3 regions of the Streptomyces sp. DT190 genome follow, and region 1 is predicted to be linked to each of the others. Evidence: riboswitches for the same ligand, from Rfam matches in the RefSeq annotation. Region 1 holds a riboswitch; each other region holds the start of a gene.

Region 1 (4,268 bases):
AGGTCGGTGAACAGCGCGCTGCGGCTGGTGCGGGAGTCGAGCCGGAGCAGCGCTCGGGCGATGTCGTGCCCGGCGCCCGGGTGCTCGGTCGGCAGTGCGACCGTCCGCCCGAGCCAGTGGGCGGCGTCCTCGTGGCGGCCGCGGATCCGCCAGCACCAGGTCAGGTCGAGCGCGAGTGCGGTCGCGGCGTCGGCGGCTCCCCTGTCGCAGAGGTGGCGCAGGGCGGCGATCACGTTGTCGTGCTCGGCGCGCAGCGTGTGCAGGGCACCGAAGTGGCCGGGGCCGCGGGTCAGCGGATCGTAGTGGGCCACCAGGTCTGCCATGGAGTGGGCGGCCAGCTCCCGCACGCCGGCCAGGGTGCCGTGCGCGGCCAGGCGATCCAGACCGTACTCCCGGATCGTCTCCAGCATGCGGTACCGGCCGGTGTCGGGCTCGAGGTGCAGCAGGGAGCGGTCGACCAGGTCGGCGAGGAGTTCGGGGATGCTGCGGACGGGCACGGTCGTCCCGGTGCAGACCGCGGCGGCCGACGCGGGTCTGACGCCGCCGGGCAGCACCGCGATGCGTTCCGCGACCGTACGCGCGTCCTCGTCCAGGAGGTCCCAGCTCCACGCGATGACCCCGCGCAGCGTGCGGTGGCGGGCGGAAGCGGTCCGGCTGCCGGTGGTGAGCAGCCCGAACCGGTCCGACAGCCCATCGGCCAGGTCGGTCAGGGAGAACGTGCGCAGGCGGGCCGCCGCCAGTTCGAGGGCGAGCGGCAGACCGTCCAGTCCGCGCACGATGCGCGGCACATCGGCGAGCGTGTGGTCGTCGACCTCGAATCCGGGGCGCACGGCGGCTGCCCGCTCGGTGAACAGGCGTACCGACGGTGCGTCGCGGACCTGCTCGATGCCCGCGTCCGGGCCGGGCAGGGGCAGGGGCAGGGGGCCGAGCGGGACCAGCGTCTCCCCGTCGATGGCCAGGGGCTCGCGGCTGGTTGCCAGCACCCGCAGTCCCGCGCACCGCGGCAGCAGCGCCGCGATCAGGTGCGCCGCGGCGTCGATCACATGCTCGCAGTTGTCGACGACGAGCAGGCTCTCACGGCCGTCGAGCCGGTCGGCCAGGACGTCGACATCGTCGGAGGGTTCACCGCGTCGCACCGAGTCGTCGAAGAACGCGGAGCCGCGCAGTCACCGTCCATCACCCCCTCAGCCAGGTCCCCGCCCTCTGGTGCCCGTACCGGCCGGCCCCGGCCCGTGGCCGGGGATCAACCGGACTCGTGTGCGTGCGGGGTGGTCGTGGGCGGCTCGGCCGGGCGTTCCCTGCCGCCGTCTCGGCCTGACGCCACGACGAGGACGAGCCCCACCACGACGGCCACGGCGGCCACCCGGCCGGCGGCCCGCGCCACCCAGCCCGGCATCGCCCGGGCCGGCAGCGGCCCGCCCTCCCGGCGTCTTGGCGCGCCCAGCCGTTCGGCCCGCCGGGCGGGCCGCAGCAGGCGCAGCAACAGCAGGACGGCGACCGGGAGTTGCAGCAGCCACAGGACGGTGCGCGGCCATTCGCCGTACCAGACGTTGGTGCCGTACAGCAGGGTGTGCCACACGCTCAGGACGTAGACGACGATGACGAAGCGGTGCAGTCGGCGCCAGGTGTTGCCGCCGATACGGTGGCGGATGTAGAACAACAGGCCCAACGGGACGGCCAGATACAGAGCGCCCTGGCCTAGGGGGATGGCGATCCGGCCGGTTCCGGAGTCGTACCAGCCGGGCACGAACGTGTCCGCGAATCCCGCCCACAACCGCTGGGCCCATGCCAGTTGGGCCTCATAGCACACGAGTTCCGCCGCGAACATCAGCGCGTGCGCGAACATCAGGGCCATCGTGGTCAGGCTCGTGGTGCGGTGCCAGCGTTCCAGCACCTGCCGTGACACCCGCAGCCGGGTGGGGCGCGGCCCCGACAGCAGCAGGCCGAGCATGACCGTGCCCCAGGCCCACAGCAGGCCCGACCAGCCGAATGCCTGGCTGAGCAGATACATCCAGTAGGTGCCGGCGTCGTTCATGAACGGCATGACGGCGACCGTCGCCGCGTCACCCGACTCCATGCGGGCGTACAGGAACGCGAAGACCGCCATCGTGACCAGCACAGCCGCGCTCGCGTCGGGGAGCGCGGCACGCAGGTCGGCTCGCAGGACGACACGCTCGGGCGGGCGCTTGTCCCGTGCGGGTGGCGGGTTCGTCGTGCCGCTGTCCTCCGGCGTCGTCTCTGGCAGCATCCTGGGCCTTCCGGGCGCGGTCCTCCGCGGGGAGGTGAGGGTGACGTCGACGCCCCAGTGTGACGAGCGTGGCCGGGATCACCGAGGGCACATCCGGCCAGAGTCGTTCTCCCGGTAGGCCGGATCGGTTCAAGGTTCCGGTGCCGCCACCCGACCGACCGCATCCGGACAACTCCGGCCCCGCCCCTGCCGCAGCGGCGGGAGCCGCCCTACGCTGATGGACGCAGTCGGTTCGAGCTCCCGGCCGTCAGGATCCGGTGGCGCGACGCAAGAGGGAACCCGGTGGGAATCCGGGGCTGTCCCGCAGCGGTGAGTGGGAACGACAGCCGTCAACAGCACTGGGTCCGAGTCGTGCGGGGGCCGGGGAAGCGACGGCCGGTAGGTGCCCACTGGTGAGCGGTGTCCCCGGTGAGCGAGCCCACGAGTCCGAAGACCTGCCACTGCGCCCGTAGGCGATCTGCGGGCTGTGCACGGTGACCTCGAGGACCGGGTCGGCGGCAAGGGAAGGTTCGTGAGGGCCGTACCGTGTCCGGCGTCTGCCACGGCACGCTGGGCGAGCTGTATCAGGGCCCGCTGCGGGCGGGCACGGAGCCGGACATCGCCATCGTGTCGTTCCCCGTGGACCGCCACTCCTGGACACACTTCACCGAAGGGACCGAGCCGCCGGGCGCGCCGCCACTCGGCGAGAAGGCCGCCCTCGCGGCCCGGCTCTTTCTGGAACACTTCGGGCTCACGCTGCCGCCGGGTCGCTGGAGTGCCCACTCCGACCTGCGGGTGGGTGTGGGGATGGCGAGTTCGACCGCCGACATCGTTGCCACCCTGCGCTGCCTGTTCCGGCTCTTCGCGCTGCCCTACGACAGGGACGTGGTGCTGGGCATCCTGGCGGCGGTCGAGCGGGCCGACAGCGTCTTCCTCGAGGAGTTCGCGCTGTACCTCAGTGGCCGGCATCGGATGGTGCGGCGCCTGGGCACGGACATCGGCTTCCACACGGCGTACATCAGCGAACCCGGGACGGTGGACACCACCGCCGTCACCGACCTGCTGCTGGCGCACTACCGGCGGCACGGGGAGGAGTACGAGCGGTGCCTGACCGACCTGCTGAAGGGCTTCGCCTCCGGCGACCCGGCCGCCGTCGCCCGGGCGGCCACAGCCAGCGCGACCCTGTCGCAGAGCGTGCTGCCCAAGACGACGTTCGACAGCATGCTCGGCCACCAGGAGCGGTTCGGCGCCGACGGCATCTTCGTCGCCCACACCGGCTGCCTGATCGGCTACCTCTTCCCCGGTCGCCTGGACGCCGACCAGAAGTCCGACCTCTCCGCCTTCTTCCACTCGCTCGGCCACCAGTGTTCCTTCGCCCAAGGAGGCTACGGGTGATCCACCCCCACATCGCCGACGCCCTGAAGGTCCCCGACCTCGGGTGTGGTTCGTGTACAGCGCAGTGGAGTTGCGGCGGATGGTGGCGGAGGTGGGGTTCGGCCGGGTGGAGGTCTTCGGCGGCTTCGACGGCCGCCCCTACGACGAGAACGCCGAGCGGCTGATACTGCGGGCAGTGCGTGAGGCGTGAGGGCCTGGCAGGGGCGCTCGGGCTTGTTCGCACGCCCTTTTGGCCACTTGCCGGCAGGCCGTAGAATCAGCGGGTCATCACCGCGACGGGAGACAGGAAGCCGGTGCGAATCCGGCACGGTCCCGCCACTGTGACCGGGGAGTGCACCCTTCAACACGCCACTGCGCGCCGCGCGGGAAGGCGAGGGAAAGCGTCGATCCGGGAGTCAGGACACTGGCCTGTCGCGGGCCCGTTCCGAGGAGCGCGGACTCCCAGGAGGCTTCACGTGTACGACGGCACGTCCCGTCCCCCGCTGTTCACCCCTGCCCGCCGACGCCGTGCCCTGCGCGCGACGGCTGCGGCCGTGGCCCTGTCGGCAGCACTGCTGACCGCTGGCTGCGGATCGTCCCAAAACACCGCCCAGGACACGAAAGCCACGGCCCCGTCGGCCGGGGGCTTCCCCGTCACCGTCGACAA
Region 2 (4,268 bases), on a different contig from region 1:
CGGCCGAGCAGGGCGAGCGCGCGCCCCTCGCGGATGTCGAAGTCGAGGCCGCTGAGCACGGTCGGACCGTCCTCGTAGCCGAAGGACGCGCCGCGCAGGGCGACGAGGGCGGGCTCGCTCATGTCAGCGGCCTTTCCAGGACGAGGGCGAGGGCGGCCAGCGCCACGAGGAGGGCGCAACTGGCGGCCGTGAAGCGGGCGGAGACCCGGGCCTCGGGCACCAGGACGCGCAGGGTGCCGTCGTAGCCGCGCCCGGCGAGTCCGGCCTGGAGGCGGGCGGCCCGGTCGAAGGCCCGGACGAAGGCGGTGGCGCCCAGACCGGCCAGGGAACGCCACTCGGCGGCCCGGCCGGTGTGACCGAGGCGCGCGGCCTGGGCCTCCCGGATGCGGCGCACCGAGTCCAGCAGCAGGAAGCTCATCCGGTACGTCACGAGCGCGACGTCGACGACCGCCGGCGGGAGCCCGGCGCGCACCAGACGCGGCAGCACATCGGACAGGGGCGTGGTGAAGGCGAACAGCAGCACGCCCAGGGAGGCCGCCGAGGTGCGCAGCAGCAACTCCCCGGCCCGCACCGGCCCGTCGGCGGCCAACGAGACGGCACCGCCGGGCCCGCCCACCTGCACCAGCAGTGTGAGCGCGCCCGTCACGCAGAAGCCCAGCGGTACCCGGTAGGCCCGCCACAGCCGCCGGCCCGGTACGCCCGCCGGCCCCAGGAGCAGCGTCAGGGCCGCCACCAGCACCAGGGCCGCGCCGGGCCAGGGCGGCAGCGAGATCGCGAGCACGGTGAGACCGAGCCCGAGCACGGCCTTGTCCACGGGGTGACGGCGGCGCCAGCGACTGCTGTGCGCCGCCGCGTCGATCGGCAGCACCCGGGCTCAGTCCTGCCCGTCGGCGGACTTCCCGACCGCGTCGGAGGGCACGCTCCCGGCTTCCCGCGCCAGGGCGCGCTGCTCACCCTGGCGCCGCCCCCGGTGCAGCCCGAAGTAGTAGGCGAGGACGCCGGCGCCGAGCGCCGCCTGCAGGGAGAACAGGGCCGACTCGATCTCCCCGGACGGCGGTTCGTACAGCGGGGAGAACCACGGCTCGTAGTCCGGCTCGATCTCGGTGATCGCGGACTCCGCCTCACCGTCGGCGCCGGCGAACGGCTCCTTCTTGTGGTCGCCGAGGCCGAGGGCCAGCGGCAGCACGGCGAGGGCGGCCACGATCAGCAGCAGCACCAGGTTGATCTTCGTGTTCCTGCTCATCGCGCCACCGCCTCCGCCTCGGTCCGGGACCCCTTCGTACCCGGCAGCACGCCCAGCCGGGTCAGCTCGCCCTTGCTGGACTGCACCAGCAGCCGCATCACGAGCACCGTCAGCAGCCCCTCGCTGACCGCGAGCGGGATCTGGGTGACGGCGAAGATGGACCCGAACTTGCCGAGGGCGCCCAGGAATCCGCTGCCCGGGTCGGGGAAGGCCAGCGCCAGCTGCACGCTGGTGACGCAGTAGGTGGACAGGTCGGCGACGAACGCCCCGCAGAACACGCTCACCATGAGCGGCACGTCGTACCGGCGCAGCAGCCGGTAGACGGCGTAACCGGCCCAGGGTCCGACGATCGCCATGGAGAAGACGTTGGCGCCGAGCGTGGTGAGCCCGCCGTGTGCCAGCAGCAGCGCCTGGAAGAGCAGGGTGATGGTGCCCAGCACCGCCATGATGGGCGGCCGGAACAGGATGGCCCCCAGGCCCGTGCCCGTGGGGTGGGAGCAACTGCCGGTGACGGACGGCAGTTTGAGGGCCGACAGGACGAACGTGAAGGCGCCGGAGGCACCGAGGAGCAGGGTGCTCTCGGGGTGCTCGCGCACCTCACGGGTGAGTGACCGGACTCCGTGGACGACGAACGGCGCCGACGCGACGCCCCAGGCGGCCGCGTGCACCGGAGGCAGAAAACCCTCGGCAATGTGCATGGCTCAGCAGACCCTCTCCAGCACCTCGTGGATGGTTGACGCGCCTTGGCCGGTCTCCTGGCTGACGGGTACCACCGCCCGAACTCCGCCTTCCCGGGTCACGAGGACCCAGTGGCTGCCCGCGAGGGCCGGAGCCGGACTTCCCGATTCACAGTGGCGAGGGCCGCACCGGCATCACACCGGATTTCCCGTTCACCAAGGCGTGGTGACAATAAGGCCGGGTCGAGGGACATGACAAGCCGCACCGGGGGCGCGCGAGGGGGCGCCCGCTCGCACACCGGCGCAGACTCGCTCAGTCGTCGCCCTCGTCCTCGCCGTCCTCCCCGCCGTCCACGGGGACCCGCGGAGGCTGCGGCTTCGGCTGCTCCGCCTCCGGCGCGCCGCCCTCGCCCGCCTCGTGCGCCGGGTGGGACGGGGCGGGCGCCGGCTCGGCCGGCGCGGAGGCGGCGGGTGCCACGGGGGACGGGGTGACATCGGCCACGGTGCCGACGGTCGACGTCCCGCCGGCTCCGCCGGTCCCACCGGTGTCGCCGGTACCGCCGGTGGAGGAGCGCGGGTCGGCGGACGTCCCGGCCTCCGCCCCCTGCGAGGTCGAGGCCGGGCTGCTCGCCGACGGGGAGGCGTCGGGCTCGGTGCCCTTCGTCGCGGTGTCGTCGGGCGAGAACCACACCATGCCGAGGTACATCGCGGCGAGGAAGAGCGCCGCGGCGGCCGCCGAGACCGCGAGGCGCGACCGGTTGCCGGAGCCGGTGCGCGGCGCCGCGCGGCGGGACCGCCCGCCCGCTGCCCCGCGCGACCCGGTGGGCAACGCGTAGGTGACCGGCGCGCCGGTCCCGGCCGGGACGTGGGCCGCCGGCCGCGGGGCGGGCGCCGGGGGCGTGACCTCCGGCAGCGGCTCGGGCCGCCCCTGCCAGGCGCCGCCGGCGAACCACTCGGCGGCCTGCTGGGCCGACGGCCGGTCCTCGGGCTGCTTGGCGAGCAGACCGAGCAGGTAGTTCTCGAAGGCCGGCGGCAGACCGGCGACGCCGAGTTCGCGCGGCGGCACGGGCGCGGCGTCGAGATGCTGGTGGAGGAGGGCGACGGCGCTGTCGGCCTCGAACGGCGGGCGCCCGCTGAGCAACTGGTAGAGCACGCACCCCAGGGAGTACATGTCGGAGGCGGGGCCGGCGGGCTGCCCGAGGGCGCGCTCGGGCGCGAGGTAGAGGCCGGTGCCGACGATCTGCCCGGTGGCGGTGAGCGCCGCCCCGGGGTCGTCGAGGAAGCGGGCGATGCCGAAGTCGCCGATCTTGAGGGTGCCGTGGGTGTCCAGCAGGAGGTTGGCGGGCTTGATGTCGCGGTGGACGATGCCCTGCGCGTGCGCCGCGGCGAGCCCCGAGGCCGCCTGGGCGGCCAGATCGGCCACCCGGCCGGCGGGCAGCGCGCCCGACGCGGCCAGCACCCCGGCGAGGCTGTCGCCCTCGACCAGCTCCATCACCAGGTACAGCCGGTTGTCGTACTCGCCGAAGTCGAGCACGCCGACCAGGTTCGGGTGGTTGAGACGCCCGGCGGTCTGGGCCTCCAGGCGGAACCGGGAGGCCGCCGTGGCGTCGGTGTCCTGGGGGAGCAGCAGCTTGACGGCCACCGCTCGGGCGAGCGTCTCGTCGTACGCCCGCCAGACCTCTCCCATTCCACCGCGCCCGATCTCAACATCCAGCCGGTAGCGGCCCGCTAGCAGCACTCGTCCTCGTCTCATGCGTGTGGGAAGTACGTTGCCGCAGCCCGAACTCCCCGTGTTCGCACAGGGATTGGTGGGGGGTGCCACAGCCGACCCAGGATACTGGCGCCGGGTGATCATTGTGCTCCGCGGCCGGTCAGTCCGTCCGGGCCCTCGCCTCCTCGCCGTCCGGCCGGTCCTCACGGCGCGGCAGCACCGCCACCGCCACCGCCGGTACGGCCGCCAGGACCAGCCACGGTACGGCGGTCGGCAGCCCCAGGTCGAGCAGGGCGCCGGTGCCCGCGCTGCCGGCGAGCACGATCAGGCCGGAGACGGAGGACAGCGCCCCCGTGTACAGGCCGATCCGGCCCTCTTCGGCGAGGTCGGGCACCCAGGCCCGGGCGGCGGGCACCACGAGCATCTGCCCCACGGTGAGCAGCACCACGAAACCCGCGGCGGGCAGCAGCCCGGCGGTGCCCGTCCAGCCGGCCGGGCGCGCGGCGGCCACCACCGCGAAACCGGCCGCGATCAGCAGCAGTCCGACCCTGAGCGAGCGGCGCAGATCGAGCCGGTCGCCCGCCCAGCGGGTCACCGGCAGCTGCGCGCACACCACGAGGACCGACGACAGGGCGAA
Region 3 (4,268 bases), on a different contig from region 1:
CGTAGTCGTGCCGGGCGACGCGCACCCGCTCCGGGGGCAGCGACGCCCGGGTCACCCCGCGCGCCCCGTCGCACCCGGCGACGAACTGCGTCCGCACGACCTGCCGTTCACCCGTGTCGGGGCAGACGTACGACACCGAGGGCCGGTCGGAGTCGAGGTCGTGGAGCCGGACGTCCCGGACGCCGAAGCGGATCCGGCCGCCGCGCACGTCGGCGTACTCGCGGACCAGGTCCGTCACCAGCAGGGGCTGCGGGTAGACGAAGTGGTGGCTGCCCGTCAGCTCCCCGTAGGAGAAGCGGTAGCGCTCCCCGCCGAAGCGGAACTCGCAGGCGGTGTGCAGCTCCGCGCGGTCCAGCAGGTTGCGCGCCAGACCGCGCTTCTCCAGGCCGCGCACGGCCCATTCCTCGATGACCCCGGCGCGGGGCCGCCGCTCGATGAACTCCCGGGTCTCGGTCTCCAGCACCAGGCAGTCCACCGAGGCGGCCCGCAGGATGTTGGCCACGGTCAGACCGGCGGGGCCGGCGCCCACGACGACGACCGGGAAGCGTTGCGGAGCGCCGGAGCCGGGGAGCGGCGGGGGGTTGGCCATGCCGCTCATTATGGAGCCGGCGTCAGCGGGCGGGCACCCGCACGACGGCCGGAGGGGCGCATCGGCTCCCCGCCCCGGGGCGGGGAGCCGCGCCGGTCACCGCCCGAGCCGCGGGATCTCGATCGCCGGGCAGCGGTCCATCACCATCTCCAGGCCCGCGGCGCGGGTCCGCTCGTACGCCGCCTCGTCGACCACGCCCAGCTGGAACCAGACGCCCTTCGCGCCCGTCGCGACCGCCTCGTCCGCGACGGCTCCGGCCAGCTCGCCGTTGACGAACACGTCCACGACGTCCACGTCGAAGGGGATGTCCGCCAGACTCGCGTACCCCTGCTCGCCGTGCACCGTCTCGGCCTTCGGGTGGACGGGCACGACCCGCTTGCCGAAGCGCTGGAGCACCGCCGCGACGCCGTACGCCGCGCGCTGCCGGTTCGACGACAGGCCCACCACGGCCCAGGTGTCGCCGAGCTCGTTGAGGATCCTGCGGACCTTTGCCTCGTCGCCGTACACCGGCGGCCTCCTCGGAACGTCGTGAAAGAAGTGCTCTCCCGGCAACGCCGCGGGACGTGCGGTGATTCCCCGGGAGCCCCCGTGATAGCTTGCCGAGGCCAGTCGAACCCATGTACGTGGGTCAGGGAATCCGGTGCGAATCCGGAACTGACGCGCAGCGGTGAGGGGGACGGGCGGGGCCTCGGCCACTGGACTCCGGCACGTGAGTCCGGGAAGGCGCTCCGATCCGGGTGAACCCGAGTCCGAAGACCTGCTGGCGGCCCCCGCGGCCGGAGCGCGGCGGGGGAGCACCGTACGACCGGGCTCCGCGATCGGGCCCTCGACGACTGAGGACTGGTTCCCGTGCCGCTCGCCCCACCCGCCCGTGCCGCCGTGCTGCTCGCGGCCGGCTCCCTGCTCCTGACCGGCTGCGGCGACGCCGGGCCCACCCCCGCGCGGGCCGCCGCCGTCACCCTCGGCAACTGCGGCCACGCGGTCCGCGTCGAGGCCCCGCCCCGGCACGCCGTCTCCCTCAACCAGGGCACCACCGAGATCCTGCTCTCCCTCGGCCTCGCCGACCGCCTCGCGGGCACCGCCACCTGGACCGACCCCGTGATGAAGGGGCTGGAGAAGGCCGACGCCTCCGTGCCGCGCATCGCCGACGGCAACCCCTCCTTCGAACGGGTCCTGGACGCCGACCCGGACTTCGTCGCCGCCTCCTTCGTCTCCACCCTCGGGCAGGGCGGCGTGGCCACCCGTGAGCAGTTCGAGAAGCTCGGCGTCCCCACCTACGTCTCCCCGTCCGACTGCGCCGGCAAGGACAACTCGGGCGGCGGCGACGGCGCCCGCGACGAGGCCCTCGGCATGGACACCGTCTACGGCGAAGTGCGCGACCTCGCCGCCGTCTTCGGGGTGCCCGAGCGCGGCGACGCACTCGTGGCCTCCCTGCGGCAGCGCATGCGGAAGGCCACCGCGGGCGTCGACGCCTCGGACGTCACCCTCCTGTACTGGTTCGCCAACTCCGAGTCGCCCTACATGGCGGGCTGTTGCGGGGCGCCCGGCATCATCACCCGGTCGCTGGGCGCGCGGAACGTCTTCGACGACACGCACGAGGAGTGGCCGCAGATCAACTGGGAGACGGTCGCCGACCGTGACCCCGACGTCCTCGTCATCGGTGATCTGACCCGCAGGTCGCAGACCGCCGAATCGGCCGCGAAGAAGATCGCCTTCCTGGAGTCCAACCCGGCCACGAAGAACATGGACGCCGTCCGGCACAAGCGGTACGTGCTGCTCAGCGGGCAGGCCATGAACCCGACCATCCGCACGGTCGAGGGTGTGGAACGCGTGGCCGCGGGGCTGCGCCGGTTCGGGCTGGTGAAGTGACCGCCAAGGGACTCGCGGACGCCGGGGCCCGGCCCCGCCGCCGGACCGGGCTCGCGCTGGGTGCGGCCGGGTCCCTCGCGCTCGTCGCCTCCCTGGCCGTGGCCATCACCATCGGCCCCGCCGACATCCGGGTCGGTGAGGTGTGGTCCGCGGTGGCCGCCCACCTCGGCCTCGGCAGCTCGGACCTGACGCCGATCCGGGACGGCATCGTGTGGCAACTGCGGCTGCCCCGCACCCTGCTCGCGGCCGTGTGCGGGGCCGGACTCGCCGTGTGCGGGGCGGTGATGCAGTCGCTGCTGCGCAACCCGCTCGCCGATCCGTTCGTGCTCGGGGTCTCCTCGGGCGCCTCCACCGGCGCGGTGCTCGTGGTCGTGCTGGGCGCGGGCGGCGGTGCCGTCTCCGTCTCCGCCGGCGCGTTCCTCGGAGCCCTGGTCTCCTTCGCGCTGGTGCTGCTGCTCAGCCACACCCTGGGCGGCACCACCGACCGGGTGGTCCTCGCCGGGGTCGCCGCCATGCAGCTGTTCTCGGCCCTCACGTCCTTCGTGGTGATGACGTCCGCGGACGCCGAGACGACCCGGGGCGTGCTGTTCTGGCTCCTCGGCTCGCTCGGCGGGGTCGGCTGGACCGACGTGTGGCTGTGCCTGGCCGTGCTGGCCGTGGCCCTGGTGGTGTGCCTCGCGTACGCCCGTACCCTCGACGCCTTCGCCTTCGGGCAGGACGCGGCGGCCGCGCTGGGGGTGTCCGTGGCCCGCACCCGGCTGGTGCTGCTGTGCGTCACGGCCCTGCTCACGGCGGCGCTGGTCAGCTCGGCCGGGGCGATCGGCTTCGTCGGGCTGGTCCTGCCGCACGCCGCCCGCGCGCTGACCGGACCCGGGCACGCCCGGCTGCTGCCGGTCACGGCGCTGGCCGGCGCGGTCTTCCTGGTGTGGGTGGACACGCTGGCCCGGACGGTCCTCGATCCCCGGGAGGTCCCGGTCGGCGTCGTGACCTCGCTGATCGGGGTGCCGGCCTTCGTGGCCGTGCTGTACCGGACGCGGAGGGTGCGGTGAGCGGGGCGGGGGCACGGGACGAGGACGGCGCGGACCGGGGCGCCGAACGCGGGAAGCGGGCCGCGCATGCCGAGCGGGCCGCGCATGCGGAACGGGCCGAGTATGCGGAACGGGCCGAGTATGCGGAACGGGCCGAGTATGCGGAACGGGCCGGGCGTGGTGCCCACGAAGTCGGTCGGGGTGCGGAAGAGGTCGGGCGTGGTGCCGACGAGGCCGGGCACGGGGCCGGCGGGCTGCGGGCCGACCGGGTCGGGCGCCGTGCCGACGGGCGCCTGATCCTCGACGGCGTCGTCCTCGCGCCGGAGCCCGGCTCGACCGTCGGCGTCCTCGGCCCCAACGGCTCCGGCAAGTCCACGCTGCTGCGGCTGATGGCCGGGCTGCTCACCCCGTCCGCGGGAGTCGTCACCCTCGACGGCACACCGCTGGGCGACCTGCCCCGCCGCACCGTCGCCCGTCGCCTCGCCGTCGTCGAGCAGCAGTCGGACACCCAGGTCGAGCTGACGGTGGAGGACGTCGTACGGCTGGGCCGCATCCCGCACCGGCGGGCCTGGACACCCGCGACGGCGGACGACGAGCGGGCCGTACGGGCCGCCCTGGAGCGCACCGGCATGGCCGACCACGCGGGCCGGGCCTGGCACACCCTCTCCGGCGGCGAACGCCAGCGCGTCCAGATCGCCCGCGCGCTCGCCCAGGAGCCCCGCGAACTCCTCCTGGACGAGCCCACCAACCACCTCGACATCCACCACCAGCTCGATCTGCTC

What was found. Region 1 has a riboswitch for cobalamin ahead of ACPXCS_RS26200 (hypothetical protein). Riboswitches for the same ligand answer to the same signal wherever they lie in the genome.
Region 2: it holds a riboswitch for cobalamin, as region 1 does, so the genes downstream of both, ACPXCS_RS02695 (energy-coupling factor ABC transporter permease) here and ACPXCS_RS26200 (hypothetical protein) in region 1, are expected to answer to the same signal.
Region 3: it holds a riboswitch for cobalamin, as region 1 does, so the genes downstream of both, ACPXCS_RS16120 (ABC transporter substrate-binding protein) here and ACPXCS_RS26200 (hypothetical protein) in region 1, are expected to answer to the same signal.

The regions. Positions count from the first base shown of each region.
Region 1 is NZ_JBNCNM010000016.1:92,624-96,891, forward strand. Features, by position in the region: gene ACPXCS_RS26190 (ATP-binding protein) at 1-1,136, opposite strand, end outside; gene ACPXCS_RS26195 (ferric reductase-like transmembrane domain-containing protein) at 1,244-2,248, opposite strand; cobalamin riboswitch at 2,460-2,703, shown strand; gene ACPXCS_RS26200 (hypothetical protein) at 2,774-3,622, shown strand; gene ACPXCS_RS26205 (hypothetical protein) at 3,675-3,812, shown strand; cobalamin riboswitch at 3,851-4,048, shown strand; gene ACPXCS_RS26210 (ABC transporter substrate-binding protein) at 4,078-4,268, shown strand, end outside.
Region 2 is NZ_JBNCNM010000001.1:634,921-639,188, forward strand. Features, by position in the region: gene ACPXCS_RS02680 (ATP-binding cassette domain-containing protein) at 1-122, opposite strand, end outside; gene cbiQ (cobalt ECF transporter T component CbiQ) at 119-868, opposite strand; gene ACPXCS_RS02690 (energy-coupling factor ABC transporter substrate-binding protein) at 875-1,243, opposite strand; gene ACPXCS_RS02695 (energy-coupling factor ABC transporter permease) at 1,240-1,941, opposite strand; cobalamin riboswitch at 1,972-2,156, opposite strand; gene ACPXCS_RS02700 (serine/threonine-protein kinase) at 2,234-3,673, opposite strand; gene ACPXCS_RS02705 (MDR family MFS transporter) at 3,792-4,268, opposite strand, start outside.
Region 3 is NZ_JBNCNM010000008.1:7,163-11,430, forward strand. Features, by position in the region: gene ACPXCS_RS16110 (4-hydroxybenzoate 3-monooxygenase) at 1-589, opposite strand, end outside; gene ACPXCS_RS16115 (CoA-binding protein) at 686-1,096, opposite strand; cobalamin riboswitch at 1,179-1,368, shown strand; gene ACPXCS_RS16120 (ABC transporter substrate-binding protein) at 1,439-2,458, shown strand; gene ACPXCS_RS16125 (FecCD family ABC transporter permease) at 2,515-3,507, shown strand; gene ACPXCS_RS16130 (ABC transporter ATP-binding protein) at 3,741-4,268, shown strand, end outside.